DNA from 3 places in the Mesorhizobium sp. INR15 genome. Region 3 is predicted to be linked to each of the others. Evidence: riboswitches for the same ligand, from Rfam matches in the RefSeq annotation. Region 3 holds a riboswitch; each other region holds the start of a gene.
The links. Region 3 has a riboswitch for cobalamin ahead of bluB (5,6-dimethylbenzimidazole synthase). Riboswitches for the same ligand answer to the same signal wherever they lie in the genome.

Region 1: it holds a riboswitch for cobalamin, as region 3 does, so the genes downstream of both, GA829_RS25780 (DUF1636 family protein) here and bluB (5,6-dimethylbenzimidazole synthase) in region 3, are expected to answer to the same signal.
Region 2: it holds a riboswitch for cobalamin, as region 3 does, so the genes downstream of both, GA829_RS22395 (hypothetical protein) here and bluB (5,6-dimethylbenzimidazole synthase) in region 3, are expected to answer to the same signal.

Annotation. Positions count from the first base shown of each region.
Region 1 is NZ_CP045496.1:5,281,082-5,286,484, reverse strand. It holds gene GA829_RS25790 (alanine racemase) at 1-770, shown strand, start outside; gene GA829_RS25785 (AraC family transcriptional regulator) at 771-1,604, opposite strand; cobalamin riboswitch at 1,898-2,103, shown strand; gene GA829_RS25780 (DUF1636 family protein) at 2,111-2,593, shown strand; gene GA829_RS25775 (ABC transporter ATP-binding protein) at 2,590-3,378, shown strand; gene GA829_RS25770 (ABC transporter substrate-binding protein) at 3,425-4,372, shown strand; gene GA829_RS25765 (FecCD family ABC transporter permease) at 4,447-5,403, shown strand, end outside.
Region 2 is NZ_CP045496.1:4,605,331-4,610,733, reverse strand. It holds gene mazG (nucleoside triphosphate pyrophosphohydrolase) at 1-217, opposite strand, end outside; gene GA829_RS22405 (amino acid aminotransferase) at 307-1,491, opposite strand; gene GA829_RS22400 (histidine phosphatase family protein) at 1,617-2,231, shown strand; cobalamin riboswitch at 2,334-2,537, shown strand; gene GA829_RS22395 (hypothetical protein) at 2,660-2,986, shown strand; gene GA829_RS22390 (sigma-70 family RNA polymerase sigma factor) at 3,164-3,694, shown strand; gene GA829_RS22385 (anti-sigma factor family protein) at 3,691-4,467, shown strand; gene GA829_RS22380 (Bax inhibitor-1/YccA family protein) at 4,491-5,207, shown strand; partial or broken gene GA829_RS22375 (TetR/AcrR family transcriptional regulator) at 5,294-5,403, opposite strand, start outside.
Region 3 is NZ_CP045496.1:5,716,247-5,721,649, forward strand. It holds gene GA829_RS27910 (pirin family protein) at 1-113, opposite strand, end outside; gene GA829_RS27915 (DUF2277 domain-containing protein) at 153-419, opposite strand; gene GA829_RS27920 (exodeoxyribonuclease VII small subunit) at 522-773, opposite strand; gene GA829_RS27925 (histone deacetylase family protein) at 777-1,703, opposite strand; cobalamin riboswitch at 1,844-2,023, shown strand; gene bluB (5,6-dimethylbenzimidazole synthase) at 2,084-2,818, shown strand; gene GA829_RS27935 (hypothetical protein) at 2,819-3,802, opposite strand; gene GA829_RS27940 (ArsR/SmtB family transcription factor) at 3,976-4,296, shown strand; gene GA829_RS27945 (SRPBCC family protein) at 4,293-4,757, shown strand; gene GA829_RS27950 (GFA family protein) at 4,777-5,193, shown strand; gene GA829_RS27955 (TetR/AcrR family transcriptional regulator) at 5,227-5,403, opposite strand, start outside.

The sequences.
Region 1 (5,403 bases), 440 kb from region 3:
CGCAGGAGAGACTGGCCGAATACGGTGCGCTGGCGGTCGAACTCAACACCGAACTGCGCATCGCCTTTGAAGTCGATGTCGGGCTGCATCGTGGTGGCTTTGCCAAGCCGGAGGAGTTGAAGCGCCTTTCTCTCGGCAAGCTGCTTCGCTGCGAAGGCATCATGGCCTACGAGGCGCATGCGCCGCACATTCCCGGCCTGTTCGGCGGACCCAAAAGGGCACTGGCAAGCGCATCGGCACAGGCTTCGGCCTTCGTCGATGCCCTTGGCCTGGATGAGCGCCGCATCCTCAACATCGGCGGCAGCAAGACAGCACTTCTGCACCATGGCGGCGTGGCCAATGAAGTGTCTATCGGCTCCGCCTTCGTGCTGCCCAGCGATTTCGATACGCCCGGCCTCGACGGTTTTCAGCCAGCCGCCTCCATCGCGACGCCGATCCTCAAGGTGGCCGAACCGGAATTGCCCGGTTCGGCCGGTTTTTCCCGGACACTGCAGGCGCTCGGCCTGTTTCCGCGCAAAGGCTGCTATCTCTACGGCGGCAGATGGATGGCCGAGCCCGTATTCCCTGCCGGCATGAAGACGAACAGCCTGATCGGCTTGTCGTCCAACCAGCAATTCATGGGCCTGCCCAGCGATGCAACCGCAAGGCCCGGCGACTATGCGTTTCTGCGCCCGACGCAGAGCGAGGCCGTGCTGCAGCAGTTCGGATCGATCGCGGTGTTTTCCGGCGGCGGTATCATCGATCGCTGGCCAGCCTTGCCAATGGCATAGCTAGCCTTTGACTGGTATCCAGATTTCCAGCCCGCCATTGCCGCTGTGGGGGTCGAATTCCGGGCCGTAACGCTCGAACTCGGGCGCGTCTGCTATTTCGTGGCCGGAGGCCGGCAGCCATTTGTTCCAGATCGTGTTGACGGTGCGGCGGATGGTCGAGACGTGCTCGCGGTGGGCGAAGACCGCGTATCTCTGCGCCGGCACGCGCACGCGGAAAAACTCCTTGGGGAGATCGGAAAAGTCCAAGACTTCCACGCCGGCGATGTAATCGAAATTGCCGGCATCGTCGCCGTTGACGCAGACGCCATAAGCAACGTCGCCCGTCTCGCCGGGGATGTTGCCGATATAGGGGCCAAAGCGCTGCCATTGCATCGGGATGGCGGCACTGGTTTCGCAGCTGTAGCGCTCGCCCAAACCGGCGATGAGAAACGGCCGGCTGGTCTCGAAGCGCGGCGGTTCGAGGTTGGAGAGAAAGGACTGGTCCATCAGGATCGGCTCCACGAGATCAAGGTTCTTGAGGGTGCCTTGCGCGCGAACCAGTTCCGGCGTGGTGCCGAACTGGTCACGGAAGGCACGGGTGAACGCCTCATGCGAGTTGTAGCCGGCGTCGAGCGCCACCGAGAGAATGTCGGGAGCCCCGGCGGCGAGCGTGCGTGCGGCCTCGGTCAGCCGGCGCGAGCGCATGTAGCCCATCACCGAGCGGCCGGTGGCAGCGCCGAAGGCCCGCGTCACGTGAAAGCGCGACACGCCGCTGCTTTGCGCTACATCGTCAAGAGTAACAGCTTCCGGCAGGTGGCTTTCGACGAACCACAGCGCTTTCTCGGTTGGGTTCATTCAAGCCTCCTCGCATTTGGCGCAGCCGTTGTGGCACCTGGCTGCCTCGCCGGTTTGATCACAATTGCGCATGGCGCAAAATGCCAACGCATGGCGTCGTGCCAAATGGCGAAGATAGACGTCCTTAGCCGAAAGGGCGCGCCGCGTCGCTGCCCCCGCGATGCCATCACCCTGTCGCCTTTCTGGGAACTGTCCTTCACGACAGGTCGCGCCAGATCTAAAACGTTTGACTGTATTTTTGTATTGTTATAACAGAACAAAACATCGATCTTGCCACGCCGCCAGCCGGCGCTTAGGGTGCGACTCGTGATGGTCCCCAAGCTGAAAGGCGCGGGGTGAAAAGGGAACACGGTGAGATCCGATTGGGTTGATGCCGTGGCTGCCCCCGCAACTGTAAGCGGCGAGCAAAATCCGAAATGCCACTGGCCGGCAAGGCTGGGAAGGCAGGATGGCGCTAAGACCCGCGAGCCAGGAGACCTGCCATCAGCATGAGTTGACCGGACGGGGTGTGCCGGGAGGAGACGCGGGGTCCAGGTCTTGTCGGCCGGTCCTCTAGCCTCTTTCCCGTCGCCAGTTTTGAAAGTGACGGAAAGTTGGAAGGCCTCATACCCATCCACCGCATCATTGTGTGCGCGCTTTGCCGCGACCCCGCGACTGGGGTCAGAACGGGCGAAGGGCTGTGCGCCGATCTGCGTTCCAGGTTCTCGGCACATGACGACCTTGACATGGCGCGCGGCTTTGCGGTGGAGGAGGTCGCCTGTATGGCGGGCTGTGACAGGCCGCTCACGGTTGCCTTCCAGGCTGAGGGCAAGGCCGCCTATCTCTTCGGTTCCATCGACGTAGGGACGGATGTTGACGGCCTGGTGGAGTTCGCGAAACTCTATCATTCGCTGGCCGACGGCTGGAGCAATTCCGGGCAGCGCCCTGCGGGTCTGGCGGGCAAGACCCTGGCGCGGATTCCGGCATCTCCGATCAGGAGGATCCCATGACCACGCCGCTTCTCGACGCGAAGGACCTGACCGCAACGGCGAACGGCCAGCATCTGGTGCAAGCGGTGAGCTTTTCGGTAGCTGCCGGCGATCGGCTTGCCATCATTGGCCCGAACGGCGCCGGCAAGACAACGCTTCTGCGCATGCTGGCCGGTCTGCTCCAGCCTAGCTCAGGTGAGGTGAGGCTTTCCGGCCGAAGGCTGGACAGAATTGCTGCCGCCGAACGCGCCTTGCACATAGCTGTCGTCGGTCAGACCGATCAGCCCGATCCTCGGCTTGCGGTCATCGACTATGTCGAGCTTGGCCGGGTCCCGCATGCAGGACTTGGCCGGCGCGGCGAAGAGCACGATATCGTCGTTGATGCGTTGCGCAGGACCGGCCTGCTGCCATTGCTTGGCCGCACCATCGGCTCGCTGTCGGGAGGTGAACGCCAGCGTGCCCAATTGGCGCGCGCCATCGCCCAGCAGCCGAAGATACTGTTCCTTGACGAGCCGACCAATCATCTTGATCCGCGCGCCCGCAGCGAATTGCTCGAACTGGTGGCCGGGTTCGACATGACAGTGATCGCTGTGCTGCACGATCTGGCCCTGGTCGCACCGTTTGCCACAAGGGTGGCGGTGATGAACAAGACCCGCCTGCAGGCACTCGCCGGGCCGCGCGAGGCGCTGACCCAGCAGTTGATCCGCGACATTTTCGGCGTCGATGTGCTGCGCTTGCGGCATCCGACCGAGGACCGCGAACTGACGGTGTTCGAGGTTCCCAATCGGGCTTCCTCCCCGCCCTGATCGATCCGGTAGCCATCCAACCCAATTCAACAAAGGAGCAACATCCGTGAAACGCCTTGCCTTGTCTCTTGCCTTCTCGCTGCTGGCCTCGACCGCCTTCGCTTTCCCGGTCACGGTCGACAGCTGCGGCAAGCCGCTGACCTTCGACGCCGCACCCAAGCGCGCCGTCATCCATGACCTGAACATGGCCGAGATGGCCTTTGCGCTTGGGCTGCAACCGTCGATCGTCGGTCTGACCGGCATCACCGGATGGTACAAGGTCGGCCCGGAATTCAAGGCTGAACAGGGAGCGATCCCGGAACTGGCGCCGAAATATCCGACGCTTGAAAACCTCGTCGCGGTCGAGCCCGATTTCTTCTTCGCCGGCTGGTACTACGGCATGAAGCCGGGCGGCGAGGTGACGCCCGACACGCTCGCCCCGCATGGTATCAGGACGCTGGTGCTGACGGAAAGCTGCGTCCATCTCGACAAGAACCGTCCCGCCGCCTCGATGGACCTGCTCTATGGCGACATCGAAAAGCTGGGCAAGATCTTTGGCAAGGACGCCGAGGCCGAAAAGCTGGTTTCCGGCTGGAAGACCCAGCTCGCCGAGATCACCGCCAAGGTTGGCGACCGCAAGGGAACGCGGGTATTCCTCTATGATTCCGGTGAGGACAAGCCGTTCACAGCCGGCAAGTTCGCCATTCCAAGCGCCATGATTACCGCTGCCGGTGGTGACAACATCATGGCCGACATGGACACCAGCTGGGGCAACACGGACTGGGAAACGGTGGCGTCGCGCAATCCGCAATTCCTGATCCTGCTCGATTACCAGGATGGCGGCGGCTACAAGAAACTGCTCGATTTCCTCAAGGCCCATCCTGCCATGAAAGAAACCGACGCGGTCAAGAACGAGCGCTTCGTCGCGTTGCGTTATGCCGAACTGACGCCTGGGCCGGCCAACATCGAAGCGATCGACAAGATCGCCAAGGCCATGCACCCGGAAGCTTTCTGATGCAGGTCGCCCAAAAGTGCGCAGCGGTTTTGGGGCGACGACAAGCATGAAACAAGACCTTGAAAGCGCATCGCATGAATCCTGACAAACGCGATGCGCTTTCAGGCTCGCGCCACAAAGCATTCGCACCGGCCATGCTGGCGGGAGCGGTGGCGATCGCCGCTCTCGCCTTGCTGTCGATTGCCTATGGCTCGACGCTGATACCGCTGACCGATGTTGTGGCTGGACTTGGCCATGGCATCGGATTGGGCGGGCATGAGGTGTCCGGCCCGGTCGGCAAGATCGTCGTCGATCTCAGGCTGCCGCGCACCATCCTCGCCATCTGCGTCGGTGGTGGCCTGGGCGTCGTTGGCGCGCTGTTGCAGACAGTGACGCGCAATGACCTTGCCGACCCCTTCCTGTTCGGCCTTTCGTCGGGGGCCGCCGCGGGTGCTGTCTCCGTCATCACCATCTTTGGCGACAGTTTTGGCATCTGGACGCTGCCGGTCGCCGCCTTCACCGGCGGCATCCTGGCCGCCTGCGTCGTGCTTTTGCTGGTGGCGCGGGTGAGGGGGCAAGGCCCTGAAAGGCTGATCCTTGCCGGACTTGCCGTCTCCTTCATGTTCACCGCCTTGACCAATTATCTGGTCTTCGCCGGTGATCAGCGTGCCGCTCATTCGGTGCTGTTCTGGACGATGGGCGGGCTCGGCCTAGCGCGCTGGGACAATATCTGGCTCGGTGCGCTGGGGTCGGGAACCATTCTTGCCTACGCGCTGTGGAACCACCGCAGGCTCGACGCTTTCCTGGCCGGCGAAAACGCCGCCGAAAGCCTCGGCGTGCCGGTCGCGCGCATGCGCAGGACGACATTCCTCGTCGCGGCCTTTTCGACCGCGATCCTGGTCTCGGTGGCAGGCGTCATCGGCTTCGTCGGCCTGATGATCCCGCATCTGTCGCGGCCGCTGGCCGGTCCATTGCATCTGCGCCTGGTCGCAAGCTGCGCCGTCCTGGGCGCGGTCCTGTTGTTGGCGAGTGATCTTCTGGCACGAACGCTG
Region 2 (5,403 bases), 1.1 Mb from region 3:
CGTGATAGACGACCTGCAGCAGGAGATCGCCGAGTTCGTCGCGCAGATCGTCGAGGTCGCCACGCGCGATGGCGTCCGCCACTTCGTAGGCTTCTTCGATCGTGTAAGGCGCGATGGTCGAGAAATCCTGCTCGATATCCCAGGGGCAGCCAGTTTTCGGCGCGCGCAGCGCCGCCATGATCTCGATCAGGCGGGAAATGTCTTTCGATGGCGTCATGTGGCGGATGCTACCTTGCGGTCCGCCACACGGCCAACGCTGTCAGCCGGCGAGGGCGCCTTGTCCACAGTTGTGGGGCACCGGTACCCTCAATCGAGGACAGAGACGATCGCCTTGGCGAGTTCGTCCATTCCGTCCTCGGGCAGGCCGGCAACGTTGATGCGGCTGTCGCCGACCATGTAAACGGCATGCTCGGTCCGCAGCCGCTCGACCTGTGCCTCCGTCAGGCCAAGGCGGGAGAACATGCCGCGATGGCTGGCGACGAAATCGAAGCGGTCGGAATTGGACTGCCGCCGCAGCGCCTCGGCGAAGGCGACGCGAAGCCTGAGCATGCGCAGGCGCATGTCTTCGAGCTCGGCTTCCCAGTCCGCGCGCAGGGTGGCATCTTCAAGCACGATGCGCACGGCGGCCGCGCCGTGGTCCGGCGGCATCGAATACATCACGCGTGCCGCCGACAGGATCTGGCTCATCGCCACATCCGCCTGCGCGCTGTCCTTGGCAAGGATCATCGCCGCGCCGACACGGTCGCGATAGACGGCAAAATTCTTCGAGCAACTGGAGGCGACAACCATTTCCGGCACTTTCGCGGCCAGCAGGCGCAGGCCAACAGCATCGGCCTCAAGGCCGTCGCCAAAGCCTTGGTAGGCAATGTCGACGAAGGGCAGCAAGCCGCGCTCGACAACGAGGTCGGCAACCTCGGCCCATTGCCTGGCGTCGAGGTTGGCGCCGGTTGGATTGTGGCAGCAGCCATGCAGCAGAACGACGTCGCCGGCCTTCGCCGTGCGCAACGCAGCGAGCATGTCGTCGAAACGAACGGCACCCGACACAGCGTCGAAATAGGGATACTCACGAATCTGCAGGCCGGCGGCGCGCATGACCGGCATGTGGTTCGGCCATGTCGGGTCCGACAGCCAGATCGTTGCATCGGCGCGTGTCCGCTTCAACAGCTCGGCGACAAGCCGCAGCGCGCCGGAGCCGCCTGGTGCCTGCGCCGCGCGGATGCGCGTCATGTCGGCTTGCGGACCAAAGGCGAGCTTTGCCATCACCGTGTTGAAGCTGGTATCGCCAGCAAGGCCGAGATAGGTTTTGGTATCCTGGCCCTGGAGCAGGCGCTTCTCGGCCTCGCGCACGGCGCGCATCACCGGCGTTTTCCCGTCGCGATCCTTGTAGACGCCAACACCGAGATCGACCTTGTTGGTTCGAGGATCGGCGCGGTAGAGGCCTATCAGGGCGAGAATCTTGTCGGCGGGGGCAGGCTGAAGGTCTTCGAACATGGGAATGGTTCCATTGGCGCGGCGGAGTGATACGCAAATCGGGTGCGCTTCACCAGTGGTTTCAGTTGCGCCAATGCAAAATGCGAGATGATGCCGGTTGGCAAGGTTCAAGGGATGACTGCTTCATGCTCGTACGCCTGACGATGATCTGCGGCGGCGCCACGACGGCAACGCGGCAAGGATCATTTCCGCTCGACGAACCGCTCGAGTCGCGATCGCTCGTCCTGGCAAAAGCGATGCACGGGGCACTGCGCCGTGCCGATCGCATCTGGACTGGACCAGCGCTTCGCGCCCGCCAGACTGCCAAGGCGCTGTCACTGGATGCATCGATAGAGCCGCTTCTGGCGGACCAGGATCACGGGCAATGGGCTGGCAAGCGCTTTGAGGATCTGCAGGCCGAGCAGCCCGACGGCATTGCCTCTTGGTTCAATGATCCTGACGCGGCTCCGCATGGTGGCGAATCATTGGCGGATGTTGCGCACAGGGTCTCGGGCTTGATGGACGGCTTGATCGCCACGTCAGGCCACACGATCGCGGTGACCCATGCCAGTGTCATCCGCGCTGCCATCCTGCATGTTCTCGGTGCGCCGCTCGCCGCCTCTGGGAAGATCGACGTCGAGCCGCTCAGCATCACCGATTTTCGCAGCGACGGCCGTAGATGGATGCTCCGCGCCTGCGGTGTCACGGCGCCCAAACAGCGCAAGCTCTCCGAACGAGCGAATGGCGAGCCCAATTCCTGACGCCGACCGGCCTTGCCGTTCGTCCACGCAGTTGGCGGAACCTGTCGTCTTTTTTGCTCCGGCCTTGTCGTTTCCGTATGGACTGGAATCAGCGAACGGTGCTTAGATCGCTGCGCTTAAGGTGCTCATCCGTTCCACGGATGGGATAATTGGGAAGCCGGTTTGATGCCGGCGCTGCCCCCGCAACGGTAGCGGAGCTTTCGTTTCGACCAGGACCACTGGGCCCAAAAGCCTGGGAAGGTGTCGAGACAGTCCTGAAATGGACAGCTCCGAAGCCCGGAAACCAGCCTCAAGCCAAGTGAACTCGACTGATCGCGGTGGGCGGTCAAGAGGCAGAGTGCTCCGGTGCTGGGTCCCGTGACCATGCGCGCCTGGAGTTCTCAATCCTCCATCTCCACCGGATCGGTCCTCGAAAGCGAGGGCAGGCTATGCGCAAGGATGATGTTGTCGGGGACCGCGATCCGCTAGGGAGAAAAGCCTCGCGGGCGAGTGCTGACGGGGCCGCGTGCGGCTCGGCACGCAAGATCGACACGGCTACAATGCGGGCTGTGTCACCGCTGCCGCCACCCGAGGAAGTCTTCATCGACTGGCTGATGTCGTTGCCGCATGGCGCGAGCATTGAACGGGCCGCCCGTCGCCAGATCGCGCTCATCGACCAGCGCGTGTCACTTCACCCGGATGTCCAATGCCTTCGAACGCTGCTGGTCGCCGTCGCCGGCGCGACGCACTGGCAAAGGCCCGTTTCCAATCTGTAGAGGAAAGACCCAAGTCCTGTTCTTTCCCTGCGAGCACGGTCCACGGCTTGGCGCTTGCACGCGGCAGCGAGGACGGTTTGCGGAGGCCATGGCTGGGATTCCAGCTTCGCGCTCGGTTCCGGCGAAAAAAATCGGCGCGGCGGGGATTAAAATCCCCACATGCTCCGTACACAGGACATGAAACGCTCGATGCCACGCTTCGATATCGTCGGACAGCTGGGTTCGCTCAGGCGCTACGCGCGTTCGCTGACGCGCGATGGCGTCGAGGCCGAGGATCTCGTGCATGACGCGCTGGTGCGCGCCTATGAGCGGCGCGGCACCTTCCGCTCGGGTGGAAATCTGCGCGCATGGCTGTTGGCGATCGTCCACAACACCTTCATCGACCGCATGCGTTCCCGCCGCTCGGAGGCGGCGCGCGTCGAACAGGCCGGATATCTGACCGAGGCCAGCACGCCGGCGCCGCAGGAACATTCGTTGCGGCTGGCGCAGGTGCGCGAAGCCTTCTTCAACCTGCCGGAGGAACAGCGCTCCGCCCTGCATCTCGTCGCCATAGAGGGGCTGTCCTACCAGCAGGCGGCGGACGCCAGCAGCGTGCCGCTGGGAACGCTGATGTCGCGCATCGGCCGCGCACGCGCCGCACTTCGCGAGATGGAAGCGGCTCCGGCGAAAGCGAAGAACCATCTCAGGATCGTTGGAGACCCGTCATGACCGCTTCCATGCTTGATCCTGTCACGGAAGCCGATCTCGACGCCTATGTCGACGACCAGATGGATGTCGTGCGCCGTATCGAGGTCGAGGCATATCTGTCCGGCCGTCCGGAGGCCGCAGCGCGCGTGATGTCGGACCTGCGGACCCGCGATGAACTTCGCGTGGCGCTTGCCGGCTCCAGGGGCATGGCGCGGCCGGCGACCGCAGATGCCGCGCGGCGGCTGGAGAGGGGGCTTGGCCGGGGTCGTATCCTAGGCGTTCTGCAGCGCGCCGCCGCTGTCGCCGCCTTCGTTGCTGCTGGTTGGCTGGCCAACGGCATCATCGGCCCGATGTCAGTGACCAAGGTCATCGCTTCGCCGCAGCCGCCTGCCTATGTCGACGACGCGGTGCGTGCGCACCGCACGACACTGGTTCGCGAAAGCATGGCTTCGCAGCCAGAGGCGCCGAACTACAATGCCGGCGAAATTCGCGCCGCCACCGCCATCGTGATGCCGTCTCTGCCGAAGGACTGGAAGGTCCGCGACGTGCAGGTCTATCCGTCGCGCTTTGGTCCGAGCGTCGAGATGGCTGTCGAAACGAAGGAGATGGGGCTGGTGTCGCTGTTCGCGATCCGGCCAGGAACCTTCGACGTGGTCAAGCCGACCGTCGCGCCCTCGGGCGATATTTCCTCGGCGTATTTCCAGATTGGCGAGGTGGCCTATGCGGTGGTCGCGAAGAGCGAGGTCCATGATCTCGATCGCGCCGCCGAGGCACTTGCCAGAACGCTTTACTGATCGACCCGCAAAGGAGAATGCAAATGAACACCCCTAACATGGGATACCGCGCCGGCGCGGGCGCCCAAACCGGCGCCATTTACGACGAGGGCCTGCGCCAGCATATGCTGCGCGTATATAACTACATGGGCGTCGGCCTCGTCGTCACCGGCCTTATCGCCTTCATGGTATCGTCGACACCGGCGCTTTACGTGCCGATCTTTTCCAGCCCGCTGAAATGGGTGGTGATGCTGGCGCCGCTCGCCTTCGTCCTGCTGTTCTCGTTCAAGATGCAGACCATGTCGGCGGCGAGCGCGCAGGCGATGTTCTGGGCCTTCTGCGCCGTCATGGGCCTGTCGCTGGCCTCGGTGTTCCTGGTCTTCACCGGAACCAGCATCGCCCGCACCTTCTTCATCGCCGCCACAATGTTCGGCGCCACCAGCCTCTATGGCTACACGACCAAGCGGGATCTGACCCAGTTCTCGTCGTTCATGATCATGGGCCTGATCGGCGTGGTGATAGCCAGCATCGTCAACATCTTCCTCGGCTCGACGGCACTGCAGTTCGCGATCTCAGTGATCGGCATTGCCGTGTTCATCGGCCTGACCGCTTGGGACACGCAGACGATCAAGGAGCAGTATGCTGAAAACTTCGACGCGGAGTCGCGGCAGAAGCTCGCCGTGTTCGGCGCCTTCTCGCTCTATCTGAACTTCGTCAACATCTTCCAACTGCTGCTGAACTTTACCGGCGAGCGCGAATAGCAATTCGCCAACGAAAAGCAGAGGATTGCCATGGCCGAAGGACAGCCTTCGGCCATGGCTTTTTGCTTCAAGGATGCGGCAGCAGCTTACGGTCTTGGAGAAAGGCCATCGAGCAGGAAGCCGAGGCCTTTCCTGAAAGCACCTTCCCAATCGTCATCCAACAGCAGGCGCGAGCGTTCGATTGTCGGATAGCGTT
Region 3 (5,403 bases):
CGGCGCACCTGAAAGCCGCCAATATCCTTGGCGTTCGGAATGACCATCAGCTCGATCTGATCACTGGCAAAGGCATCGCCGGCTTCAGGGTCTTTTCCGGGAAAGAAGCTCATGAACTCTCCTTGGCGGGAGGCGTTGCCCGCCTTGCAGGATCAGGCAAAACGGATCGCCGCTTTCGCTCGAGCCTTGGCCGCCACCTCTTCGCGATTGCGAGGATGTTGATTGGTTTCGAGCGATTCCAGCAGTTCGCGCGCCGATGCCGCAATAGCTGCGACAGCGTGATCGAAGGCATGCTGGTTCTGCTTCGAGGGGCGCGTCGCTCCACTCAGCTTGCGGACAAACTGCAGCGCCGCGTCATGCACTTCGTCATTGGTTGCCGGCGGATCAAAATTGAACAGGGTCTTGATGTTTCTGCACATCGTTTCCGAACCTCCTGGAGCCGCTTCCTTCGATGGGACGAACTCTATCCTCAATCATGATCTTGTTCAAAAACCGACGCGTGGGAGACGCCGACCCGCCCATCACTCGGCGTCGAGCGGCTCCGTTCCTACCGGCTTGCCGTCGCGCGACAGCCTGATTTTCTCGACCTTATCCTCGGCGGCCTTCAGTAGCCGGTCGCAATGCGCCTTCAGCGCCTCGCCGCGCTCATAGATCTTGATCGACTGGTCCAGTGGCACGTCGCCACGTTCCAGATCATCGACGATCTTCTCCAGCGCGTCGAGCGCCTGCTCGAAGCTCATCCCCTTGACGTCTTCGTTGATCTCACCAGCCATCATTCATCCTTTCATCAGTCGCCCGACATGGGCGGCGACCGAAAATGCCAATCCCTGCAGATCGTACCCGCCCTCGAGCAAGCTCACGAGCCGGTTGCCGCTGTGGCGCGCGGCGCGCTGCATCAGCTGGCCCGTCGCCCAGTCGAAATCATCCTCGGTCAGATTGATCTCGGCCAGCGGATCGCGATGGTGCGCGTCGAAGCCGGCGGAGATGATGATGAGGTCGGGCGCGAAATTGTCGAGCGACGGCAAGACACGCGACAGGAAGGCATCGCGGAACACTTCGCTGCCGGTTTGCGGGGCCATCGGCGCATTGACGATGTTGCCGGCACCGACCTCGCTCTTGGCCCCAGTGCCTGGGTAGAGCGGCATCTGGTGCGTCGAACAATAGAGCACCGACGGATCGTCCCAGAAAATATCCTGGGTGCCGTTGCCGTGATGCACGTCCCAGTCGACGATGGCGACGCGCTCGACGCCGTGCCTCTTCTGCGCATAGCGCGCCGCGATCGCCGCCGTGTTGAAGAAGCAAAAACCCATCGCCGTGGTCTTTTCGGCATGGTGGCCGGGCGGTCGGGCGGCGACGAAGGCATTGTCGGCGCGGCCCTCGAAAACATCATCCACGGCGGCATTGGCGGCGCCGATCGCCGTGACAACAGCTTGCCAGCTTTTCGGACTGGCTGTCGTGTCGGCATCAATGCGGGCAATGCCCTCGTCGGGAATGCCGGCGCGGACGCGCTCAACGAAGTCCGCAGGATGCGCATAAAGGATGGTCGCCTCGTCGCCTGCCGGTGCCTCGACGCGATCAAGCTCGGCAAAGGCCTCGTCGTCGAGCACGCGCTCGATGGCGCGCAGGCGGTCGGGCCGCTCCGGGTGACCGGGCGGTGTGAGGTGCTCCAGAAAGATCGGATGGCTGTAGAGACGAGTGGTCATCGTCCCAATCTAGTGTCCCGAAGGCGCAATGGCCATGTGCGGATGGCTCAATGCCTGGGGAAAATCGCCGCGTTGGGGAAAATCGTGCCTGCGTCCATTGGTGTCGCTAGAGGCATTGGCGTCCTCAATGCTTCGGCGTAAAGTCCCCTCCACTGCCTGGTGCCCGCTGCAAGCGGGAGAATCGGGAACACGGTTGAATTCCGTGGCGTGCCCAACGCTGTAAGGGGGACCGCGCCGGTATATGCCACTGTCGATGACGGGAAGGCACCGGACGCGGGTTGATCCCGAGCCAGAAGACCGGCCTGGCAGGCATCGTCATCCGCATGGTCAGGCGGAAGGCATTGGTAGCTATCGCAAGGGGACACGCGATGCATGGAAGTATGACCGCTAACAATGGCGATGGGTTTGATCAGGTAGCGCGTGACGCGGTCTACCGCGCGATGTTCACCCGCCGTGACGTGCGCAGCCATTTCCTGCCCGACCCGCTCGACGACGATGTCCTGGCGCGGCTGCTGCTCGCCGCCCATCATGCGCCATCGGTCGGCTTCATGCAGCCATGGAACTTCATCGTCATCCGCGACGCCGAACGGCGACGGCACGTGCGCGACCTGTTCCTGGCGGCACGCGAACAGGAACTGCCGGCCATGGAGGCAGATCGACAGGCGCTCTACCGCAAGCTCAAGCTAGAAGGCATTTGCGAAAGCGCGCTCAACATCTGCATCACGTGCGACCGGCAGCGCTCGCACAATTCGCCGCTTGGGCGTTGGCACAATCCGGAGATGGATCTCTACAGCACTGTCTGTGCCGTGCAGAATTTCTGGCTGGCGGCGCGTGCCGAAGGGGTCGGTGTCGGCTGGGTCAGCATCATCGAAGCGCAGGCCCTGAAAAGCCTGCTATCGATACCCGAGCACGTGACGCCGATCGCCTATCTGTGCGTTGGCCGCGTCTCGGAATTCGCGGCCAGGCCTGACCTAGAAACGCATGGCTGGGGCCAGCGCCTGCCGCTGCCCGAACTGATCATGAGCGAGACCTTTTCCGGGCAAGGCGAAGCCCTGCTCAAGACGTCGGTATCGCGGCTCAACGCGGCGAGCGTGGGCCTAGCACCGAAGCCCTGATCATCTGGCGGGGTTAGGCGTGCCCCAGCGCGATCCGCCGAAGGAAGCCAGCGCCTTGTCCTTGAGTTCGCGAAACTTCGACGACGCCTCGGCCAGCCGATTGTCCCATTCCGGATCCGGGACCTGGCCTTCGATCACCTTGAAATAGACCTGCATCAGCGACGCGATGGCGAAGGGTTCGATGAAGGCCGCCTTGAAGGCCCAGGCGAAGACGATGGCGAGCACGAAGGCCCAGCCGGCGAGCTGTCCGGGCATCAGATAGAGAATGGCAGCCGCCGGAGCCAGCATCAGCAGGAAGATGATGAAGGATACGCCCCACATGATGACCGCCAGCCAGATGGCGTTCTTGACCATGGTCTTGCCGTTCTGTGCATAGAGCACGACACCTTGCCGCGCCGTCTCGAAGGGCGACGATGAATTGATGCGGATGTTGTAGCCGAGGATGATCTCATCGACATAGGTCAGCGACAGGCGGATCACCGTGTTGATAAAGCTGACCAGGCCGCTCAAGCCCGGAATGGGCAGGAAGGCGGCGATGCCGCCGATCAGGCCGGTGATGGCGCGGATGGCGCCTTTGACCAGTTGGTCGACAACGAAAAGGATATTGGCCTCGGCAAAGCGCTGGGTGACGACTTCCTTGGCATAGGCGATCTGGCTCTGGCCGTAGGGAATGTCACGACCGTCGATCAGATGCACCATGACCGCGATATGTCCGGCCTTGACGACGTAGAGGATGTATTCGCGGATCCAGTAGACGGCGATCGAGACAATGCCGAAACCGACCACGCCGCCCCACATGGCGAATGATAGCGGTCCATCGGGGTCGGTGGAAATATGGCCGACGCCATAGCCGACGCTGGCGCCCGTACCGGTCGCCATGATGTAGGCCAGCGTAATGCCGAAATAGATGATCATGCGAAAGACGATGAAGGGCCATGTCCGCATCATGATGGACACCGACCTGCCGACCTGGAAATCCCACATGGCCCGACTCTCCCCTCCGAGATGGATGGGAAGGATGACCTCGGGTTCCGGATTGTCAATCTCGTCCCGTGCAACGGGCCTAGAGTTTCCCGTAGTTTGACAGCGCCAGCATCGGCCGCCATTGACATGCAGGCATTTACCTGCATATTAGAAGATACAAGCGAGTGAGAGCGATGGACGCTGACAAGGTTTTCAAGGCGCTGGGCGACCCGACACGCAGAAAGTTGCTCGACCTTCTCTGCGAGAGGAACGGGCAGACGCTCGGCGAGCTTTGCGAGAACCTTGAAATGGCCCGTCAGTCCGCCACCCAGCACATCGGCATATTGGAGGACGCCAATCTCTTGAGCACGGTGCGGCGTGGCCGGGAGAAGCTGCATTTCATCAACCCCGTGCCGCTGCACGAAGTCTATGAGCGGTGGGTGCGCAAATTTGAACGGCAGCGGCTGATGCTGCTGCACGACCTGAAGAACGAAATCGAAGGAGATCAACAATGACCAAGGAAATGACCAGTTTTGTTTACGTAACTTACATCCGCTCGACGCCGGAAAAGGTGTTCGAGGCAATCACCAGACCTGAGGTCGCGCGGCGCTACTGGGGCCACGAGAACGTCTCCGACTGGAAGCCTGGATCGAGTTGGGAACATATCCGCGCCAATGACGAACGGACCGTCGAACTCGTCGGCAAGGTCGTCGAGGTCTCACCGCCGACCCGTCTGGTCATCACCTGGGCAAACGCCTCGCAGGCCGCCGATCCGGACAAATACAGCCGGGTGACGTTCGAAACCGAGGAATACGACAACATGGTCCGCCTGACCGTCACCCATGACGAACTCGAAGCTGGCAGCGGCATGGCGAAAGGCGTCAAGCAGGGATGGCCGGCCGTGCTGTCCAGCCTGAAATCCTTCCTGGAAACCGGCCAAGGTATCGACCTCTCCGCCAAGCCGAAATCCGCCTGATCCAAAGAGGGGAATGACAATGACCAAGCACTATATCGGCGGATGCGCGTGCGGCGCGATCCGTTATGAGACGCGCGGCGAACCCATCTTCGAAAACCACTGCCAATGCCGCGATTGCCAGAAACGCAGCGGTACCGGACACGGGTCCTATCTGACCTTCGCCCGGCGCGCTGACATGACAATTACCGGTGAGGCTAAGACCTGGCGGGTCGCAGGCGACAGCGGCAATGAAAAGGCCCACGCCTTCTGCCCAACCTGTGGGACGCCGGTCTATCTGACATTCGTCGCCATGCCTGATTTGATTGCGATCAACGCGACCAGCCTTGACGAGCCTGACCAATTCAACCCGCAAGTGGTCACATACACCGTCCGCGGCCATGCATGGGACATGATTGATCCAGCGTTGCAGAAATTCGAGCGCATGCCGCAGGGGTAATCCGTCGGCGCCGCCGGCCGTGTCGAGGCGCGCTCAGGCCCTGCCAGCCTGCTTGGTCAGCCCTTCCAGAAGCACATTGAAGGCCTGCACAGCTCTCTTGGACGTGGCGCCGGGATCGTCTGAATTCGCGATCCATTGCGCCGCATGGAGCGACGCGCCACTGATCAGCCGGGCCATGGCTTCGGGGTCGGCGGCGATGATCGTTCCCTC